Linked DNA regions of Nitrosospira lacus. The protein of the gene in region 3 interacts with the protein of the main gene of each other region in a pairwise test. Links are inferred from orthologs where the notes say so. Each region holds a gene or a part of one and is shown on either strand. Other genes may lie near its edges. The genes, in order: ftsZ, ftsA and EBAPG3_RS03730.

Region 1 (7,946 bases), 660 kb from region 3 along the record:
TGCGCTGGTGAAGACTTTCTTCATGCAGGTCAGGTTCTTTCTCCAGCCACTCCCGTAACGGTAACTGCAACTGATATTCGGCAGCCAATGCCTTTTCCAGTCCCGGTATATCCCACTGCTCCTCGACGCTTTGCGGCGGCACATAGAGGGCGATAAGACCGCCCAGCACGTCCCCGCGCATGGCGGTGACCGTCTCTGAAATATCCTGAGACTCGAGAAGTTCGTTACGCTGCTCATAGATCACCTTGCGCTGATCGTTGGCAACATCATCGTATTCCAGCAATTGTTTGCGCATGTCGAAATTACGGGCTTCCACCTTGCGCTGGGCATTTTCAATGGCGCGAGTAACCCAGGGGTGCTCAATGGCCTCGCCCTCCGGCATGTTGAGCTTCTGCATGATGTTTGCCACACGATCCGATGCGAAAATGCGCAGAAGCGGATCCTCCAGCGAAAGATAGAAACGGCTGGAACCGGGGTCTCCCTGGCGGCCGGAGCGGCCGCGCAACTGGTTATCCACGCGCCGGGATTCATGCCGTTCGGTGCCGATGATATGGAGGCCCCCTTGCTTCAGCACTTCCTCGTGAAGCCGCTGCCATTCCTCCTGCAATTCCGCGGTACGCTCAAGCTTCGCAGGTTCGCTCATGGTTTCGTCGGTACGGATGCGCTCGAGCTCCGGCTCCGGATTGCCTCCCAGCACAATGTCAGTACCTCTGCCCGCCATATTGGTGGCAATGGTAACCATCTTCGGGCGCCCTGCCTGGGTGACGATCTCCGCTTCTCTTGCATGCTGTTTGGCATTGAGTACCTGATGCGGCAACTGCTCCTGAGTAAGTAATCCGGACAGCAGCTCATTGTTCTCGATAGAGGTGGTTCCGACCAGAACAGGTTGCCCCCTCTCATAGCAGTCTTTGATATCCGCGATGATGGCACGATTCTTCTCGTCCATGGTGCGGAATACCTGATCCATGCGATCATTACGTATCATGGGACGATGGGTTGGAATGATCACCGTTTCCAATCCGTAAATCTGCTGAAACTCGTAAGCCTCGGTATCGGCCGTACCCGTCATGCCCGCCAATTTGTGATACATGCGGAAATAATTCTGAAAAGTGATCGAGGCCAGTGTCTGATTCTCTTTCTGGATCGGGACACCCTCTTTTGCTTCCACCGCCTGATGCAATCCTTCCGACCAGCGCCTGCCTGACATCAGCCGTCCGGTAAACTCATCGACGATGACGACTTCGCCGTCCTGCACCACATAATGCTGGTCACGAAGAAATAAGGCATGGGCACGCAGTCCCGCGTAAAGATGATGAACGAGGTTGATATTGGCGGGATCGTATAGGCTGGTGCCCGGCGTCAGCAGTCCGCTCTGGGCAAGCAGTTTTTCCGCATGCTCAAAACCCGCCTCGCTCAATAGCACCTGCTGGGATTTTTCATCCACGCTAAAATCGCCGGGGTGCTTCTCTGTTTCCTGGCGGACAAGCTTTGGAATTAGCACATTCATACGCAAATAGACGTCGGTGCTGCCTTCCGCCTGGCCAGATATGATCAGCGGAGTGCGCGCCTCGTCAATCAGAATGGAATCCACTTCGTCAACGATGGCATAATTGAGTAACCGCTGAACACGCTCGACAGGGTGATTCACCATATTGTCGCGCAGGTAATCAAACCCATATTCGTTGTTGGTGCCATAGGTAATGCCGGCGGCGTAGGCGGCCTGCTTGTCGCCGTGGTCCATTTGGGAAAGAATCACGCCGACGCTGATACCGAGGAATTGATAGATGCGTCCCATCCACTCCGCATCCCGCTTGGCGAGATAGTCATTCACTGTCACCAGATGAACGCCTTTGTCGGCCAGTGCATTGAGGTAGGCAGGCAAGGTCGCCATCAACGTTTTTCCTTCGCCTGTACGCATCTCGGCGATTTTTCCGCTATGCAGCACCATGCCGCCAATCAACTGTACGTCAAAATGCCGCATTCCGAGTATGCGTTTGCTGGTCTCGCGCACCACGGCAAACACCTCCGGCAACAATGCATCGAGCGTTGCGCCATCGGCAATGCGTTGCCTGAACTCATCGGTCTTGGCGCGTAACTCAGCGTCAGTCAGGGATGCTATCCTGGCTTCCAGCGCGTTGATCGTTCCCACAGCCTGGAAATACTGTTTGATCAGCCGGTCATTTCGGCTTCCGAAGACCTTCTTGAGCAGATTGTTCAGCATGAAATCTCGAAAAAATTCTATTTAAACAAACGTCCAAAAAATAAGGGGTGAGGTTTTTGGCCTCACCCCCGCAGCAGAGTATTAATCCGGCTCAACCAGGCATCTTCAAGAATCGTGACGGATTTTGCGGCAAGCCCTTGTGCCTGACTTCAAAATGCAGATGCGGGCCGGTGGAACGGCCAGTGCTGCCCACTTCCGCGATCTTCTGTCCCCGCACGACAACCTGGCCCACTTTGACCGTGCGCTTGGATGCGTGGGCATAACGGCTGACGAGATCATTGCCGTGGTCAACATCTATCATATTACCATATTCGGAATGGAAACCGGAATACACGACCACGCCTCCCGCGGCGGCGACGATCGGAGTACCCGTTGCGGCTGTGAAATCCACCCCTTCGTGGAAAACACTTCTTCCCGTGAAGGGATCGATGCGCACACCAAAACCGGAGGAGTACCATTTTGTACTGACCGGCATAATGGAAGGAAGCATTTTTTTCTTGAGCCTGTCTTGCATCAACACGGAATCCAAGGCACCAAACTTGTCGGCCCGATCATCCAGAATGAGCGACAGTTCCTGGATTTTATTGCTGACTTCCAGAAGTGACATTTCCTGAGACGGTAAGGAAGAAGCGACTCCTCCCTGCCCCGGACGCTGGTTGAACAAAAATTCCTGCGGCTTGATTCCTGACAATTCCGCCAGACGGGCGCCCACCGAATCGAGCCGTAGCAGTTGAGCCTGCATCTGGCCCATTCTGACCGCCATCGCGTTGAGGCTATCACGCAAATACGATTGGGTCTTTTGCTGTTCTTCCGCCTGCACGCTCAAAACCAGCGATCGCAAGGTGGGGCTGTCGATCTTGTCAGCGTAACGCAGGGAAAGATAATTCAGCGCCATCGCCAATAACACAGCGCTTAACAGGAATGCTCCCGCGGCAAGGGCAAGATGCAAGCGGGTTAAGGTCAGTGTTCGCGCCTTTGCCAAATTATTGGAAACTAGAATAATATTCATCTTTATTCCCTGATTGTCATTCAGCCATGGCCGCACGCAAGATTACTTTTTACCTCGGCGCCCTCAGCACTATGTCCGATCATCAACGGTTATTCGGCTACCTGGACAAACTAACCGCGATGCAACGGGTATTCATGGATATCGCTCCGCCGCAATTGGCTCAACGCTGCACTCTGGGCGGGTTCTTCGAAGGGAACCTGACCCTGTGTGCGCACAACGGTGCGATCGCAGCGAAACTCAGGCAAATTTTGCCGTCGTTATTATTAAAATTCCGGGCGAGAGGTTATGAGGTTACTGCAATTCGGGTTACTGTGCAAGCAGATTACCGTTCTGTTACAGGGCATGGGCTATCCGCAAACGGGCCAGCTGGAAAGCAGAAAATAGGCCAGGCCGGTGTGAAAAGCCTGATCGGACTGGCTGCGGAATTGCCTCCATCGCCTCTGAAAACGGCGGTCGAATCGTTGCTGAAGAAGCAGAACGATTAAAAATATGCCGAAAAACCATATGGCGGAAATAATATGGAAAGGGGGAAACAGCGCATGAATTGTAACCGCTTGCCTGCCTGAGTATCGCCCCAGCTGACAAAACGTGAGCCAGGCATTACATACTGATTGTTTTCTACCGTTTCCGTACTGGCAGTATTGCCAATTTCCAACCCCAAGAAGTGCAGTATGATGTTGCTTAAATCGAATGCGTCGGGCGTGAATAACTCTGCGGGGTACTTGAAGTCTAGCGACTTTTGCGGTGTGGTTCAGTTACCAAGCGCGTTCGTCCAGTTCCTCTTGCGTGAAGCGATTCATGTCACTGCCCTTGGGCAGCTACTGCCGCAGCAAGCAGTTGACACTCTCGTTGGTGTCCGCTGCCATTTCTCGCTCCTGATTGTCTTCCACCTAGCTCCGATTGCGTACATGACCAAATCCCTCCCCCGCCGATTCCGCGCTGGCTTGCCTACCTTGACCAGCACCGCTAACAGAGTGATGTGTTCCAATAGCTTGCGTTGTGCCCCTTACATGAATATGATCCCGATCATTGAAAGATCTTCTCAATTTGGGTTTAATAGTCGACCAAGGAGGAATTGGATATGCTTAAATTCTCAGTGTTGACTGTCGCGCTATCGATGGCGATTACGCCAGATATGGCCTCTGCTTCGGTCATTGGTTTTTTGGGAAATTTTGACGTAATCAATGATACCGGTAAAACCGCGCATGGCTTTGAAATTGATCTCGAAGGCCTGCATAGCTCCGATATCACCGACACGTTTGGCGGAGCTGGCCGAGGCTTTCCAAGTGGTCGCGGCTTTGACCCTTTAACAAGCGTAGAACGTTATGGCGCCCCTACTATTTCTGAGTACGCGAATGGTGCGACGTTCGGTACAAAAGTAACCTATCGCGGTCTTTTCGATGGGGCGAGCTGGGATTTCGGTACGCCAAGCGGAACTTTCATTACACCTGGAGATAATTGCTGGTCTGGTGGCGGCGTCGGTTATGGTCCAGGTACGCCTTGCGATCACTTTGGTGTCGGTACGACCCATAACGCAACCAAGACCACCTATAGCTGGCTGGTCGAGACTGCAACGCCCGGTGTATTGACCAATGGGGTTGTCAATCTTCCTGCGCCAGTTTGGAATGTAACTCCCTCACCCGTCCCCGCTGCACCCCCTGTGGTGGCAGCCCACATTCAGGCCCCTGCCCCCGAAAATAATGTTGAGTTTGGAGATGCGCTATGGGTTAAGGTTTTTACAACAGAGTTTGATGCTCCGGTTGGTCTGGAAGAGCTGGTGGGCGACAATTCCAAAATCAAGGAGGTCGAAAACCATACCGAAGTCGAGTGGGCATTATTGCAGATAGATAACAAGAATCCCGATGTCGGCATATTGGATAATGGAGGGGATGCTCCGGTCGGAGTGAATGCAGAATCGGTGATTCGTCGTTATGAATTCTACAATTATATAGGTGCGTATGATCCGGAAACTCATGAAGCAAAATTTATTAGAGACCCGGTTTTGGGCTATGGTGACTCAAACCCCGCCCCGAGCGACATCGGCAACTACTTGGGCGCTCAGAATGCAGCGGTCAACTTGAATATAGCTGTCGTGCCTGAACCGGAAACCTATGCCATGCTGTTGGCCGGTTTGGGCTTGTTGGGCTTTATGACACTTCGTCGCAAGATTGCTTAAGCTAGGGCCGCTTCGTATGTGGCTTTTCGTTTTTAGCACCTGAGCGTCTCTTCCTGTCACATTTCCACCTGTGGCGAAAGTCTAAGACATTTAATTCGAGCCTCGCCCCGGTTAGCTTTAACCTTTATTTACACATCAACAGATATCATGTTGGTCTCTATCTCATCTTTTACAAATGGTGGCGGCACCTCAAGTGGGACAATACGCACCTTGGCGTAAACTTCTCCGTTCATCACCTCCGTGTTTACCACTTCCCACTTGAAAGCAAAATTAAAGCTGACATCCTTGTGAAGCCTGTTAGCAAGGAATGTTCGAGCATTTGAACCAATTTTATCATCCAAGAGATCGGCATTTTCCATGAACGTAACGTCTAAAAACCAATGTGTATTCATCTCATGAGGCAGAAAATCGATAGATGCCGCTATGTTGAAGTATACGAATGAATCGTCCTTTGAATACCCAAGGGTACAATTTTTGAATTGAGCCATTTTGGTTCTCCCCTGTGTCGAATTAGGCATGCGTTATGCATACATACGAATGGAAAAAGTCTTTGTCAGCCAAGATTCAGCCTGTTGCCGTACACGTGAAGACGGCTTTGAAGCTAACACTCGACCGCACCTGACGGCTGTCCGATCCAGCCGGAGCCAACTTGCAAAATCCTTAATCCGCTTGTTTCCTCAAAAACGCCGGAATATCCAGCATATCCACTCCCGACTGTTTCATGGCTTCCACGGTGGCATCGCGCCTCCTGTTCGAACGAATCGCGGCGGGAGCATCCAGTTCCTTCCAGTTCACGGTGTCCGAGAACATGATGTTGTCCGTCCCGGTGCGTGTGTGAATCACACTCAGCGGTTTGGGCTGCATGCGGTTACCCACGCCGCCAAGGCCTGTCGCCACCATGGTGACCCGCAGGTTGTCCTGCATGTTCTCGTCGATCACGGTACCGACAATCACGGTGGCATCGTCGGCGGTAAACCCCTTGATGGTATTCATGACTTCGTGGACTTCCCGCATTTTCATTCCCGAGCTGGCGGTAATGTTGACCAGTATGCCACGTGCGCCGGAGAGATTCACATCTTCCAGCAGGGGGCTGGCCACTGCCTGCTCCGCCGCTGCGCGCGCGCGTTCGACACCTGCAGCAGTTGCGGAACCCATCATTGCCATACCCATTTCCGACATGACGGTTTTCACGTCAGCAAAATCAACGTTTACCAAGCCCGGGCAATTGATCACTTCCGCGATTCCCGCGACGGCGCCATACAGCACATTATTGGCGGCCTTGAATGCATCCAGCATGCTGACATCGTCGCCCAGCACCACCATCAGTTTGTCATTGGGAATCACGATCAACGAATCGACATGCTGTGACAGCGCTTCCATACCGGCCTGCGCTGCTTTAAGGCGTCTTCCTTCGAAGGAAAAGGGTTTGGTAACCACCGCCACGGTAAGAATATCCAATTCCTTCGCCACCTGCGCCACCACCGGCGCGGCGCCGGTACCGGTACCGCCACCCATCCCGGCGGTGACAAAGAGCATATCGGCGCCTTCAATCAGTTCCGCGATGCGGTCGCGGTCTTCCATCGCGGCGTCGCGTCCGATTTCCGGATTGGCTCCCGCTCCCAGCCCCTTGGTGATCGCGGATCCCAATTGCAACTGGGTACGCGCTTGATTACGCTTCAGTGCCTGGGCATCGGTATTGGCGGAAATGAACTCGACACCTTGCACCCCATTCTGAATCATGTGGTCCACCGCATTGCCGCCGCAACCGCCGATGCCAATGACCTTGATAACGGCTTCCTGAGTTTGTGTATCCATTATTTCGAACATGGCGCTTCTCCTTTAAAAATTGTTAGTTAAACTTTATGCGGGCTCCTGTTTTTTACGCCGCTGTCAAAAATTCCCTTGAAACCAGCTCTTCATTCTTTCAAGAATCCGCTTGAATGAGTTGCCCTGCAGCCTGGTATGCTGATGCCGCTGAAACTGCTCCATGCCGGCCATGATCAGCCCCACGCCGGTAGAACAGCGCGGCGTGAGCACCACTTCCGCCAATCCGCCGCGATAGTGCGGCAATCCCAGCCGCACCGGCATGTGGAATATCTCCTCGCCCAGCTCCACCATGCCATGCAGGGAGCTGCTGCCGCCGGTGATGACGATCCCGGACGAAAGCAATTCCTCGAAACCGCTGCGGCGCAACTCCGCCTGCACAAGGGAATAGAGTTCTTCCACGCGCGGCTCGATCACTTCCGCCAGCGTCTGGCGGGAAAGCTGGCGCGCGGCCCGCTCGCCCACACCCGCGACTTCCACCATTCCGCGCGGGTCGGCCATGCCGCGCAACGCGCAGCCGTAGCGGCACTTGATATCCTCGGCATCCTTGGTCGGCGTACGCAACGCCATCGCGATGTCATTGGTAATCTGGTCACCGGCAATCGGGATTACGGCGGTATGACGAATCGCGCCATGCGTGAACACCGCGATATCAGTAGTACCCCCGCCGATGTCCACCAGACATACGCCCAGATCTTTCTCGTCTTCCGATAGGA
Region 2 (4,457 bases), 660 kb from region 3 along the record:
GCATTTTCATTCCCGAGCTGGCGGTAATGTTGACCAGTATGCCACGTGCGCCGGAGAGATTCACATCTTCCAGCAGGGGGCTGGCCACTGCCTGCTCCGCCGCTGCGCGCGCGCGTTCGACACCTGCAGCAGTTGCGGAACCCATCATTGCCATACCCATTTCCGACATGACGGTTTTCACGTCAGCAAAATCAACGTTTACCAAGCCCGGGCAATTGATCACTTCCGCGATTCCCGCGACGGCGCCATACAGCACATTATTGGCGGCCTTGAATGCATCCAGCATGCTGACATCGTCGCCCAGCACCACCATCAGTTTGTCATTGGGAATCACGATCAACGAATCGACATGCTGTGACAGCGCTTCCATACCGGCCTGCGCTGCTTTAAGGCGTCTTCCTTCGAAGGAAAAGGGTTTGGTAACCACCGCCACGGTAAGAATATCCAATTCCTTCGCCACCTGCGCCACCACCGGCGCGGCGCCGGTACCGGTACCGCCACCCATCCCGGCGGTGACAAAGAGCATATCGGCGCCTTCAATCAGTTCCGCGATGCGGTCGCGGTCTTCCATCGCGGCGTCGCGTCCGATTTCCGGATTGGCTCCCGCTCCCAGCCCCTTGGTGATCGCGGATCCCAATTGCAACTGGGTACGCGCTTGATTACGCTTCAGTGCCTGGGCATCGGTATTGGCGGAAATGAACTCGACACCTTGCACCCCATTCTGAATCATGTGGTCCACCGCATTGCCGCCGCAACCGCCGATGCCAATGACCTTGATAACGGCTTCCTGAGTTTGTGTATCCATTATTTCGAACATGGCGCTTCTCCTTTAAAAATTGTTAGTTAAACTTTATGCGGGCTCCTGTTTTTTACGCCGCTGTCAAAAATTCCCTTGAAACCAGCTCTTCATTCTTTCAAGAATCCGCTTGAATGAGTTGCCCTGCAGCCTGGTATGCTGATGCCGCTGAAACTGCTCCATGCCGGCCATGATCAGCCCCACGCCGGTAGAACAGCGCGGCGTGAGCACCACTTCCGCCAATCCGCCGCGATAGTGCGGCAATCCCAGCCGCACCGGCATGTGGAATATCTCCTCGCCCAGCTCCACCATGCCATGCAGGGAGCTGCTGCCGCCGGTGATGACGATCCCGGACGAAAGCAATTCCTCGAAACCGCTGCGGCGCAACTCCGCCTGCACAAGGGAATAGAGTTCTTCCACGCGCGGCTCGATCACTTCCGCCAGCGTCTGGCGGGAAAGCTGGCGCGCGGCCCGCTCGCCCACACCCGCGACTTCCACCATTCCGCGCGGGTCGGCCATGCCGCGCAACGCGCAGCCGTAGCGGCACTTGATATCCTCGGCATCCTTGGTCGGCGTACGCAACGCCATCGCGATGTCATTGGTAATCTGGTCACCGGCAATCGGGATTACGGCGGTATGACGAATCGCGCCATGCGTGAACACCGCGATATCAGTAGTACCCCCGCCGATGTCCACCAGACATACGCCCAGATCTTTCTCGTCTTCCGATAGGACGGCCATTGCCGAGGCCAGCGGTTGCAACACCAGATCACGCACTTCCAGGCCGCAGCGGCGCACGCATTTCATGATGTTCTGCGCCGCGGACACCGCACCGGTAACAATATGCACTTTCACCTCCAGCCGTACGCCGCTCATGCCGATAGGCTCACGCACATCCTCCTGCCCGTCGATAATAAATTCCTGATTGAGGACATGGAGAACTTGCTGATCGTTGAGAATATTCACGGCCTTGGCGGTTTCCATCACGCGCTCGACATCCAGCTGCGATACTTCCTTGTCCTTGATTGCGACCATTCCATGGGAATTGAAACTCTTGATATGACTGCCGGCAATGCCGGTATATACCTCGCGAATTTTGCAGTCGGCCATGAGCTCAGCCTCTTCCAGCGCACGCTGGATCGCGCTCACCGTGGTCTCGATGTTGACGACGACGCCTTTTTTCAAACCGCGCGAGGGATGGCTGCCCATGCCGATAACCTCGAATCCGCCCTCGGGCTTTACCTCCGCGACGATGGCAATGATCTTCGATGTGCCGATATCGAGGCCAACGATCAAGTTCTTGTTTTCATTGATTCTACTCATCTGCTTCATGACCTTAATTTCGTGGAGCTTTCTTCCCGCCTGGCTTTTCCGTCATCCCTTCGGCTCGCACAGCGAAACCGTTGGGGTAACGCAAATCCACATGGCTCAATTGCTGGTTTAGTCGCGCAATGCTGTAGTCATGCGCCCGGGCATACCGCGCCAGCCTCGATTCCATCTGCTCGCGCCCGAGTTCCAGTACGATTCCATTATCCAGGTGAAGCTGCCAGGCACGACGGGGCGAGAGATTCACCCGCTCGATGCGCTGTTGCAAGGGCCGCAGCAATTCAGTAAAGACGGCGTATTGCCGCGCCATGTCATGCGAGCTCCCGGGCGGCCCATCGAATACAGGCAGTATTTCGTCAGACGCGGCGTTGAATGTTTCGCCATGCGTGTTCACCAATGCGTCACCGCCCCAGCGGGCCAGCGCGATATGTTCCTCGAGCGTCACTTCCAGGCTCTGCGGCCAGTGCCGCCGCACGCGTGCAACACGCACCCAGGACAACTTCCCGAACGCATGACGCATGGCATTGAGGTCAAGGGTGAGGAAACTTCCAATGAATTCGCTGTGAACCGCGCTTTCGATCTGTTCCCGTGTCACATGCCTCAGTTTGCCGTCACCGCTGTCGCTACCGCTGACACTCAGCGCCTTCACCGGCAATACCGGCAGACTCAGCGCCCACTGGCTGGCGGTATAAGCCGCCATCAACGCAACTAGCACAAATAGTGAATTGGCCAGCAAGTCCAGCGCCTGATGGTTATCCCACATGGGCCAGCTCCAGTATTCGCAGCACCAGGTCATCAAACGATATTCCGACCGCTTTTGCCGCCATCGGCACGAGGCTGTGGTCGGTCATGCCGGGCGAAGTGTTGGTCTCAAGAAAATAGGGTTTACCGGATTTATCCAGTATCACATCCACCCTTCCCCATCCTTCACACCCCAACGTCTGATGCGCTCGCAGCGCCTGCGCCTGAATTGCCTGCTCATCCGCGGCGGATAAGCCGCTTGGGCAAAAATACCGGGTATCGTCGGAAAGATATTTAGCTTGATAATCGTATAAGCCACCCGCGGTCTCTATCCGTACCAGAGGCAGCGGGGTCTCCCCGAGTATGGCGGCAGTCAGTTCCATGCCTTCGATGAACTGCTCCGCCAGCACCATGGTGTCGTGCCTTGCCGCTGATTCATACGCAGCCGGCAAGTGCGCCACGGCCTTGACCTTGCTCAAGCCGATGGTTGATCCTTCCCGGGATGGCTTGACGATCAGCGGCAAGCCAAGCGTTTTTACCACCGCGTCAAAGTCACTTTGGGCGTTGAGCAGAATGTGGCGAGGGGTATCGATCCCCGCCGCCTGCCACAGCAGCTTGGTACGCCATTTATCCATGGCCAGCGCGCTCGCCATGACCCCGCTGCCGGTATAAGGCAAGCCCATAAGCTCCAGGGCACCCTGCACGGTACCATCTTCGCCATAGCGCCCATGCAGGGCAATATGCGCCCGGTCAAAACCTTGTTGCAGAAGCGCCTCCATGTGGTGTTCAGAGGGATCGAAAGGATAAGCATCCACATTCTGGCGTCGCAGCGCGGCAAGTACCGCGTTACCGCTTTTGAGTGAAATCTCACGCTCGGCGGAACGCCCTCCCAGCAAAACTGCAACTTTTCCAAAATCAGAGCGACTCATGATCGATCATCCCCGATGAGGTTGTCAGTGGCAGACTTTTGAATCTGGCTGGATTCATGAGACGAGCCGATGATTCGCACTTCCTGCACCAGCTCAATCCCGGCCTTTTCCTTCACGGTTTCGCGCACCGCAGCAATCACCGCTTCAATTTCAGCCGCCGTGGCGTCGCCGGTATTTACGATAAAATTCGCATGCTTGAACGAAACCATTGCGCCACCGGCACGAAAGCCCTTCAGTCCGCATGACTCGATCAGCCGCGCCGCGTGGTCTCCCGGCGGATTGCGAAATACTGACCCGGCGTTGGGCAGATTCAATGGCTGAGTGCTGATGCGCCGAGCGAGCAATTCCTTGATCTTTTTGCGCGACGCCGCGTCTTCACCCCGCAACAACCTGAATCCGCCCCCCACAAACCATTCCTCACCGGAGGGATTGCCCCCCTTCTGATCCCTGGTGACCGACTCCAGCTTCAACATGACGTGCCGATAACCAATCTCATAATCCCCCGGCAGGCGTTCGCGCAGTTGACCTGCACGGTTGAGTATCTGCACGTGTTCGACAACTCCCCAGGTTTCAGCGCCATAACAACCCGCATTCATCGCCAGCGCTCCGCCCACCGTCCCGGGTATGCCCGCCAGAAACTCCGCACCCGCCAGACTGTGCAATGC
Region 3 (7,963 bases):
CATATCCGTGAATACAGGATCAAGGTGGCCCAGCGTCGGGCGGGCCATGGCGGATAAAACGCGCGGGTGGGTATCCGACGGCCCCGGTCCCATCAAGACACGCTGCGGGGGATAAAACGTACCGATCTTTTTGGTGGGGTAGAAGTTCTTGGTAGTCATGGTTGATCCTGAATGTAGTGGACTGATTAACTTAACGGAAGGTCCGATTCTATCAAGTGACGGGGGAATTGGCTATTAGTGAAAGTGCACGTGAGCTGTAACCGGTGGAAAATGACAGCTGCCGCGCTGGCGCTGACACGCGTATAGGCGCAAAGTCGATGCGCGCATAGATCAATTCTTGCCAGAGCGGCTAGAGATCGTACTTTGTTCCGTCTTTGGGAAATGAATATTGCATAGTTGCGTCAGGCAGCCAGCCTCGTGAAAGGGCGGCAAGGAATCAGGCTAGCCTCAATACTCACTACTAACGGACCAGCACCATCGGCTTGATGGAAAGCACTTGAGCGATTTTATCGGCTGCCTGCCGGGCTACAGCGTGATCGGGATAAGGTCCGGCGTGAACCTTGAATAAGCCATCTTTCGAAACAATGCCAAGGATAGGGGTCAATGAAGGAAGTTCTGACCGCATGTGAGCGAGGAAATTATCCGCATTATCGTAGGCGCTGAATGCGCCCAATTGCAGGTAGACCCCGCTTGTACCCGTGGGAACCTGCGCATCGGCAACGTCGCGAACGGATGCGCCGGATGGCAACGTGGGCGAATAGGCTGCTTCGATTAAATCCGGCTTGGCTTCTTCATTTTGCGGCTCTACGCCAACCGGACGCTGGGCTGTTTTTTCCCGACTGGCAGCAGCTGAAGGGGAAGATGCGGGGGCTGGTGTAGAAGCCGGTGCAGGGTTAAAGATGGGGACCGAATTCGCTACTAGGGCAGGTGCCGCTGCAACCTGCATGGAGGCTCCTGTGCCCGGCAGGATGCTTTCCACTTCCACCCAGGCACTGCCACCATCCAGCACACCGAGTTTGTGGGCTGCGGTATAGGAAAGATCGATCAGGCGGTCAGAATGAAATGGTCCACGGTCGTTGACGCGCACGATCACGGATTTTCCATTCTGGATGTTGGTGACGCGGGCATAGCTGGGTAATGGCAGCGTGGTATGGGCGGCGGTCATGGTGTACATATCGTAGACTTCGCCGGATGCTGTTTTCTGTCCGTGGTAACGGCGGCCATACCAGGAAGCTACCCCGCGTTCCCGGTAAGATTCCAGGGTGGTCATCGGCGTGTAGGATTTTCCCAGCGCGACATAAGGCCGCATGTTGGCCTGGCGCAGGGGTTCATGCCGCGGAACAGCGTCGAGGATGGAAGCAAGGTCAGCCGGCGGGTTGTCGCCGGGCCCGTCATCCAGATAATAACCGCCCTTTTTTGCCGCAATAGCCGGCTTTACCGATGCGGCGGAAGGTGTTTTGCCCATGTTATCGCGTTTCAGGACACTGCCGCAGCCCGCGATAAAAACTACCATGGCTGCCGCGATGATCCTTAGAACCTGTACTCGCCCTGTCACTTTTTTGCTTGATTCCTTCAAGTCCGGCAGACTGCCAGAATAGTGGATGAGACGCTTCTTGATCCCGAATCAATCTTCCTTACGTTTTTACCAGTTTAGGATGCGTCTGTATGCTCATCAAAATACCAAATCCCAGCAGCATTGTCACCATTGACGTGCCGCCGTAGCTGATCAGCGGCAGCGGTACGCCCACCACGGGCAGAATACCGATAACCATGCCGATGTTGACGAAAATATAAGTGAAGAAAGTCAGCGTGATCGAGCCGGCGATAAGCCGGGTAAACTGGGTCGAGGCATTGGCGGCAATAATCATGCCGCGGCCGATTACCATCAGGTATAGCAGCAACAGTAATGAATTGCCGACCAATCCGAATTCCTCCGAGAACACTGCGAAGATGAAATCGGTGCTTTTCTCCGGAAGGAAATCGAGATGGGTTTGGGTCCCATTTTGCCAGCCTTTGCCGAGGACACCACCGGATCCTATGGCAATAGTGGACTGGATCGTGTGATAGCCGGCCCCCAGCGCATCCTGTGTCGGATCAAGCAGCGTCATGACACGCCGGCGCTGATAATCGTGCATCATCGACCACAGGATTGGCAGACTGCCAGCTCCGGCGATCAGCAGTGCGGCCATGATGCGCCACGACAGCCCGGTGAGAAACAGAACGTAGAAACCGCTGGATGCAATCAGCAATGCGGTGCCTAAGTCCGGCTGCCGCATGATCATCACGACCGGAATCAGGAGCAGCAACGTGGCGACTGCGTAGTCCCTGAGCCGCAGAGTGGCCTCATGCTTGTCAAAATACCACGCCATCATCAGCGGCACAGCTATTTTCATCAACTCGGAAGGCTGGATACGCGTCACACCAATGTTCAGCCAGCGTCGCGCACCGTTGTTGATTTCACCGAACAGCGCCACGCCGAGCAACAGGAAAAGACCGGCTACGTATATCGGGAGGGCGATACGCATGATATGCTGCAACGGGATATTCGCAATCAGCCACATGATGCCAAGCGCCACCAGCATGTTGATCGCCTGATTAGTGACACGACTCAGGTTTGCGTCGGTGGCGCTATACAGCGTGGCCAGGCCAGTCAGCATCAGCAGCAGAATTCCGCTCAGCAGAAACCCATCCACATAGCGCGTGAGGTAGTGCCATAAGCGCAAGGGCTTAATCATGCGCACCCTCCTCGTCTTCAGGGATGGCCTTTGCCGCGGCTTCTGCGGGCAACTTGCCAAGCAGATGATAGTCCATTACCAGCCTGGCGACCGGTGCGGCGGTAGCGCCGCCGTGACCGCCATTTTCCACCAGCACCGCCAGCGCTATTCTGGGGTTTTCCGTGGGCGCGTAGGCAACGAACAGCGCATGGTCGCGATGGCGTTCCTGAACCTTGCTCTCCACATATTTTTCTCCTTGCTTCATGCCGACCACTTGCGACGTACCCGTCTTCCCCGCGAAGGTATAGGCGGCATCCGCACCGGCGAGCGCCGCGGTGCCGCCAGGCCGGGTTACCGCTATCAGCGCGTTTTGAACGTGCGTCAGATTAACGGGGTTGAGATTGAGCGTGTATAGAGGTTGCGTCACGATTTCGCGCACTTCCCCATTCCTGCTATTGTGAACCTGCTTTACCAGGTGCGGGCGGAAGGCGGCACCCTTGCTGGCAAGGATGGCGGTCGCGAAAGCCAGTTGCAGGGGTGTAGTCAGATTGTAGCCTTGCCCGATACCCACGGAAATGGTGTCACCCGCGTACCATTTCTGCTTGTATCGCTTCATTTTCCATTCTTGCGAGGGCAACAGGCCACTGGCTTCGCCCTCGATATCGATCCCGGTTTTTTTTCCTAGCCCGAATTGGCCGGTAAAGTTGAAAATGTTGTCTATACCGAGGTCATTGGCCAGCCCGTAATAATAAGTGTCGCACGACACGACCAGAGATTTATGCAGATCCACATAGCCATGGCCACCCGCTTTCCAGTCACGGAAGCGGTGGGTGCTGCCAGGCAGGCTGAAGTATCCGGGATCACTGATTCCTTGCTGAGGCGTGCGTTTCTTCAGCTCCAGGCCGGCCAGCGCCATGAATGGTTTGAATGTGGAACCCGGTGGATATAATCCGCGCAAAGCGCGGTTGTTCAGCGGCCTGTCGATGGAGTTATTCAGCAAATCCCAGTTCTCCGAGTCGATACCATCGACAAACAGATTGGGATCGAAGCCCGGCTTGCTGACGAATGCCAGTACATCGCCGGTAGCGGGGTCAATGGCTACCAGCGCGCCGCGCCGGTCTCCAAACGCCTTTTCCGCAACCTCCTGCAACTTGATATCGATCGACAACGTCAGATTATTGCCTGAGATTGGCGGGGTACGGGATATTACTCTTATTACCCGGCCGGCCGCGTCAGTTTCCATTTCCTCGAAGCCGGTGATACCGTGCAACTCCTTCTCGTAGCTTTGTTCGATGCCGATCTTGCCCATATACAGCGAGCCGCGATAGTTGGCCAGGTTTTCGTTGGCCTCCAGCTGTTCCAGATCTTTATCGTTGATGCGGCCAATATAACCCACCACATGTGACGCAATTTCCCCTTTCGGGTACTGGCGGAACAAGCGCGCTTTAATTTCCACTCCAGGAAAACGATAGCGATGGGCGGCGAAGCGCGCCACTTCCACATCCGATAAACGAGTGCGAATGGGCAGGCTTTCAAATCGCTTGCTCTCGTCCATCAGTTTCTTGAAACGCTTGCGGTCTCGGGCTGCTATCTCGATTACAGTGGATAATTCATTGATGAGAGCTTCCAGATTGGTTACCTTGCTTGGCACGATTTCGAGCGTATAGGCCGAGTAGTTATGTGCCAGCACTTCGCCATTACGGTCGAAAATCAGTCCCCGGTTAGGTACGATGGGTGCAATGGATATCCGGTTAGCTTCCGCCAGCGTGTGATAGTGGTCGCGTTGCGATACCTGCAAGTAAAAGAATCGGGAAAATAGCAGAAGGAACAGCAGCAGCACGAACACGGCGCCAATGGCCAGCCGTACCCGGAAATGATGCAGTTCGCGGGGGTGATTACGAAGCTCTACCGTTCGCTTCATAACGCATTGGAATCAGACTTGGGCCTCTGGGGTATTCTCAATATCAATGACAGTAGCGGCCACAACATAATGCCGGTAGCGCTGGCAAGAAAAAAATCCCAACCGGGAAAATCCGCCCCATCCAGTAGCCAGGTCAGAAGCACGACAAACTGCCCCATGAGCAATATCAGTCCCATCTGGGGAGCCTGCTTCAGCAGACCAAAATTATACAAGCGCCGCTGGAATAGCAACGCGGCAAAAGCCATGATGCTGTATGCCAGGGCATGCTGGCCGAATGTCCCGGCATTGCCGATATCCATTAACAAGCCCATGCCAAAGGCGGTACTCATACCAACCCGCTGCGGTTGATTGATACACCAGTAAAGAATCGTCAGCGCGGTGAAATCAGGCCAGAACGTCAGCAACGCATCCTTTAACGGTAACAGGTTCAGCAGCAGCGCCAGCATCAGGCTAAGAAAGATGAATGAACCTTTAACAGGCCGCAGAATTTCCTGCCTGGGATGATCAGCGAACGCCAACTTTTTCTCGCTTCTTGCCCTCCGGCTTGGGCTTGATCTCGAACGCGTCCACCGGATTTTCCGTAGCGGTTGCCATCACGGACAATATCAGCAGCTGCCGGTGGCGGTCCACTCCCGCCGCAGGTGTGCAGATAACACGGGCAAAGACATAAGAAGGATTGCGCTCGATTTTCGACACCACCGCCACGGGAAGACCGGGCGGATAAACACCATCGATGCCGGAAGTCACCAGCATATCGCCTTCCTCGATATCGGTGTTAACCGCCACATAACGCAATTCCAGCGATCCATCCTTGCCCGTGCCGGAGACCACCGAACGTAAGCCATTACGGACGATCTGCACCGGCACCGAGTGATCCCTGTCGGTAATGAGCGTGACTTCAGACAGCCACGGAGAGTTGCGAGTAATCTGCCCCACCACGCCTGCATCGTCCACCACCACCTGGCCGGGCTGGATACCACTCTGGCTGCCTTTATCAAGTATGACCTTGCGGTTGAATGGATCGCGCGGGACGTGGAGAATCTCGGCCATGACAGCTTTGCTTTCCATACGCTGCGCGGCTTCCAGCAGTTTGCGCAATTGTGAATTCTCGGCTTCCAGCGCCTGGAGCTGCTGGAGCTGTCCGCGGTCCGCAAGGTGCCGCTGCTTGAGATATTCGTTTTCGTCTATCGAATGCTGGCTGGCGAGAAATCCGCTGCCCGCGTCATAGATCGTTGTGGGTATGTTAGCCAGTTTTTGTAATGGATAAATCACTACGCTGAAAGCCTGGCGAATTTCGGAGAGATATTTAAACCGGGTATCAGCCGCCATCAGCAGCAAAGACAGTAATACAAAAAATCCCAGTCGAGCCAGCAAGCTGGGGCCTTGCCTGAAAAACTGCGGGGCCATTTCCATTACGTCTCAGTTTCGGGGATTCCCAATACAGAGTGCGTTCCGCCGGGGGTTGAGAGGAATGCGCCGACCCATTTAATCACTGGCAAATATACCGACCAGATGATCCATATTCTCCAGCGCGACACCCGACCCGCGCACGACGCAAGTAAGCGGGTCTTCCGCAATGATTACCGACAAGCCGGTTTCTTCCATCAGCAGGCGATCAATATCACGCAGCAATGCACCGCCACCGGTCAGCACCATGCCTTTTTCGGCAATATCCGCTCCGAGCTCGGGCAGCGTATGTTCCAGCGCGGATTTGACCGCGCTGACGATACTGTTCAGGGGATCGGTCAGTGCCTCAAGGATTTCATTGCTGGAAATGGCAAAGCTGCGTGGAATGCCTTCCGCCAGATTGCGTCCCTTGACTTCCATTTCACGTACTTCCGATCCCGGAAAGGCGGAACCGATCTCCTTCTTGATCAATTCGGCGGTGACTTCACCGATCAGCATGCCATAGTTGCGGCGAATGTAATTGATGATGGCCTCGTCGAACTTGTCACCCCCGACGCGTACCGAGTTTGAATAAACGATACCGCCCAGCGATATCACACCCACTTCCGTAGTGCCGCCGCCAATATCGACCACCATCGAGCCCGTAGCCTCCTCGACCGGCAAGTTGGCACCGATGGCCGCGGCCATCGGCTCCTCGATCAACTCCACCTTGCGTGCTCCGGCGCCATAGGCTGCCTCGCGGATGGCACGGCGCTCCACCTGAGTGGAACCGAAGGGAACACAAATGACAATGCGCGGATTGGCAGAAAAAAGCCGAGGCGGATTCACCTTCTTGATAAAGTGCTTCAGCATCTGCTCGGTAACGGTGAAGTCGGCGATGACGCCGTCCTTCATGGGGCGGATCGCCGTGATATTGCCGGGTGTGCGCCCCAGCATCTGCTTGGCTGCCAGCCCTACCTGCTGAATTATCTTCTTGCCGTTTGGGCCGCCATCCTGGCGTATTGCCACTACTGAAGGCTCGTTGAGCACGATGCCCTGACCGCGAACGTAAATCAGGGTATTGGCGGTACCCAGATCAATCGCCATGTCAGTGGAAAAATAACCCTTCAGTATGTTGTTGTTAATAAAATTAAGCATGTAAACGAAATCCGTTGGAGATGACAGTGATAAAAAGCGCGCGAAAAAAATGCGTCGGTCAGGCCGGCTATGATACTCTATTAGCTATTTGAATATAAGGGTTTTGGCGGCGATGTCACTGTCTCTGGATGATGTAAAACGCGTCGCAAACCTGGCCCGCATTGAAATCAGCGAGGATGAGGCACATACCGCGCTGGCGCAGTTATCGGACATCTTCGGCTTGATCCAGGAAATGCAGGCGGTGGATACGTCGGCGATAAAACCTGTGTCCCACGCTCAGGAGGTTATGCAGCGCCTCCGCGCGGATGTGGTGACCGAGGTCGATCAGCGCGAATTGTTCCAGTCGATAGCGCCCAAGGTGGAAGCGGGGCTATACCTGGTGCCGAAAGTCATCGAGTGATTCTGAACAAATTCTCAGGTTTGCCGGCGACGCATTTTACGGAATACTTGTTCCAAAGCCCCATTGCCTTGCCCTGGTACTTTCCTGTCATCTTTCCATGATCTGCTTCGCTTCAAAAATACCATGTTGAACTTCGGCGTCACGCAACTCTCTGCCTTGCTTGCGGCAAGAAAAATCTCCAGCACTGAACTGACCAGGGAGTTTCTTGAGCGCTCAAAGTCACTGAATCCGGACTACAACGCTTTCATTACTATCGATGAAGAGACAAGCCTTGCCCAGGCACGAGCCGCCGATGCGATGATCGCGGCCGGCCAGGCGCATCCGCTAACCGGCATTCCCATTGCCCAGAAGGATATTTTCTGTACCAAGGGATGGCTTACCACC

The links.
Region 1: the proteins of EBAPG3_RS03730 (region 3) and ftsZ interact in binary tests that used the Escherichia coli proteins (3 or more experiments, as listed by UniProt). The link is inferred for Nitrosospira lacus from one-to-one orthologs.
Region 2: the proteins of EBAPG3_RS03730 (region 3) and ftsA interact in binary tests that used the Escherichia coli proteins (3 or more experiments, as listed by UniProt). The link is inferred for Nitrosospira lacus from one-to-one orthologs.

What each region holds. Positions count from the first base shown.
Region 1 is NZ_CP021106.3:170,327-178,272, forward strand. Bases 5,151-7,946 are described here. They hold ftsZ (cell division protein FtsZ), read right to left. Parts: upstream 7,234-7,946; coding sequence 6,067-7,233; downstream 5,151-6,066. Other genes in these bases: EBAPG3_RS00785 (PEP-CTERM sorting domain-containing protein), read left to right, coding at 5,151-5,406; EBAPG3_RS00790 (hypothetical protein), read right to left, coding at 5,535-5,894; ftsA (cell division protein FtsA), read right to left, coding at 7,297-7,946. In the rest of the region: preprotein translocase subunit SecA, read right to left, coding at 1-2,221; EBAPG3_RS00770 (M23 family metallopeptidase), read right to left, coding at 2,313-3,230; EBAPG3_RS00775 (DciA family protein), read left to right, coding at 3,257-3,715; more of EBAPG3_RS00785, read left to right, coding at 4,312-5,150. UniProt on the Escherichia coli protein: Essential cell division protein that forms a contractile ring structure (Z ring) at the future cell division site. The regulation of the ring assembly controls the timing and the location of cell division.
Region 2 is NZ_CP021106.3:176,743-181,199, forward strand. What follows is about bases 1-2,897. They hold ftsA (cell division protein FtsA), read right to left. Parts: upstream 2,120-2,897; coding sequence 881-2,119; downstream 1-880. Other genes in these bases: ftsZ (cell division protein FtsZ), read right to left, coding at 1-817; EBAPG3_RS00805 (cell division protein FtsQ/DivIB), read right to left, coding at 2,133-2,885; EBAPG3_RS00810 (D-alanine--D-alanine ligase), read right to left, coding at 2,875-2,897. Outside these bases: more of EBAPG3_RS00810, read right to left, coding at 2,898-3,792; murB (UDP-N-acetylmuramate dehydrogenase), read right to left, coding at 3,789-4,457. UniProt on the Escherichia coli protein: Essential cell division protein that assists in the assembly of the Z ring. May serve as the principal membrane anchor for the Z ring.
Region 3 is NZ_CP021106.3:829,503-837,465, forward strand. What follows is about bases 5,151-7,963. They hold EBAPG3_RS03730 (rod shape-determining protein), read right to left. Parts: upstream 7,180-7,963; coding sequence 6,121-7,179; downstream 5,151-6,120. Other genes in these bases: mreD (rod shape-determining protein MreD), read right to left, coding at 5,151-5,153; mreC (rod shape-determining protein MreC), read right to left, coding at 5,151-6,048; gatC (Asp-tRNA(Asn)/Glu-tRNA(Gln) amidotransferase subunit GatC), read left to right, coding at 7,292-7,579; gatA (Asp-tRNA(Asn)/Glu-tRNA(Gln) amidotransferase subunit GatA), read left to right, coding at 7,703-7,963. Also shown: EBAPG3_RS03700 (pyridoxal-phosphate-dependent aminotransferase family protein), read right to left, coding at 1-159; EBAPG3_RS03705 (septal ring lytic transglycosylase RlpA family protein), read right to left, coding at 461-1,576; rod shape-determining protein RodA, read right to left, coding at 1,635-2,735; mrdA (penicillin-binding protein 2), read right to left, coding at 2,728-4,635; more of mreD, read right to left, coding at 4,632-5,150; more of mreC, read right to left, coding at 5,140-5,150. UniProt on the Escherichia coli protein: Forms membrane-associated dynamic filaments that are essential for cell shape determination. Acts by regulating cell wall synthesis and cell elongation, and thus cell shape.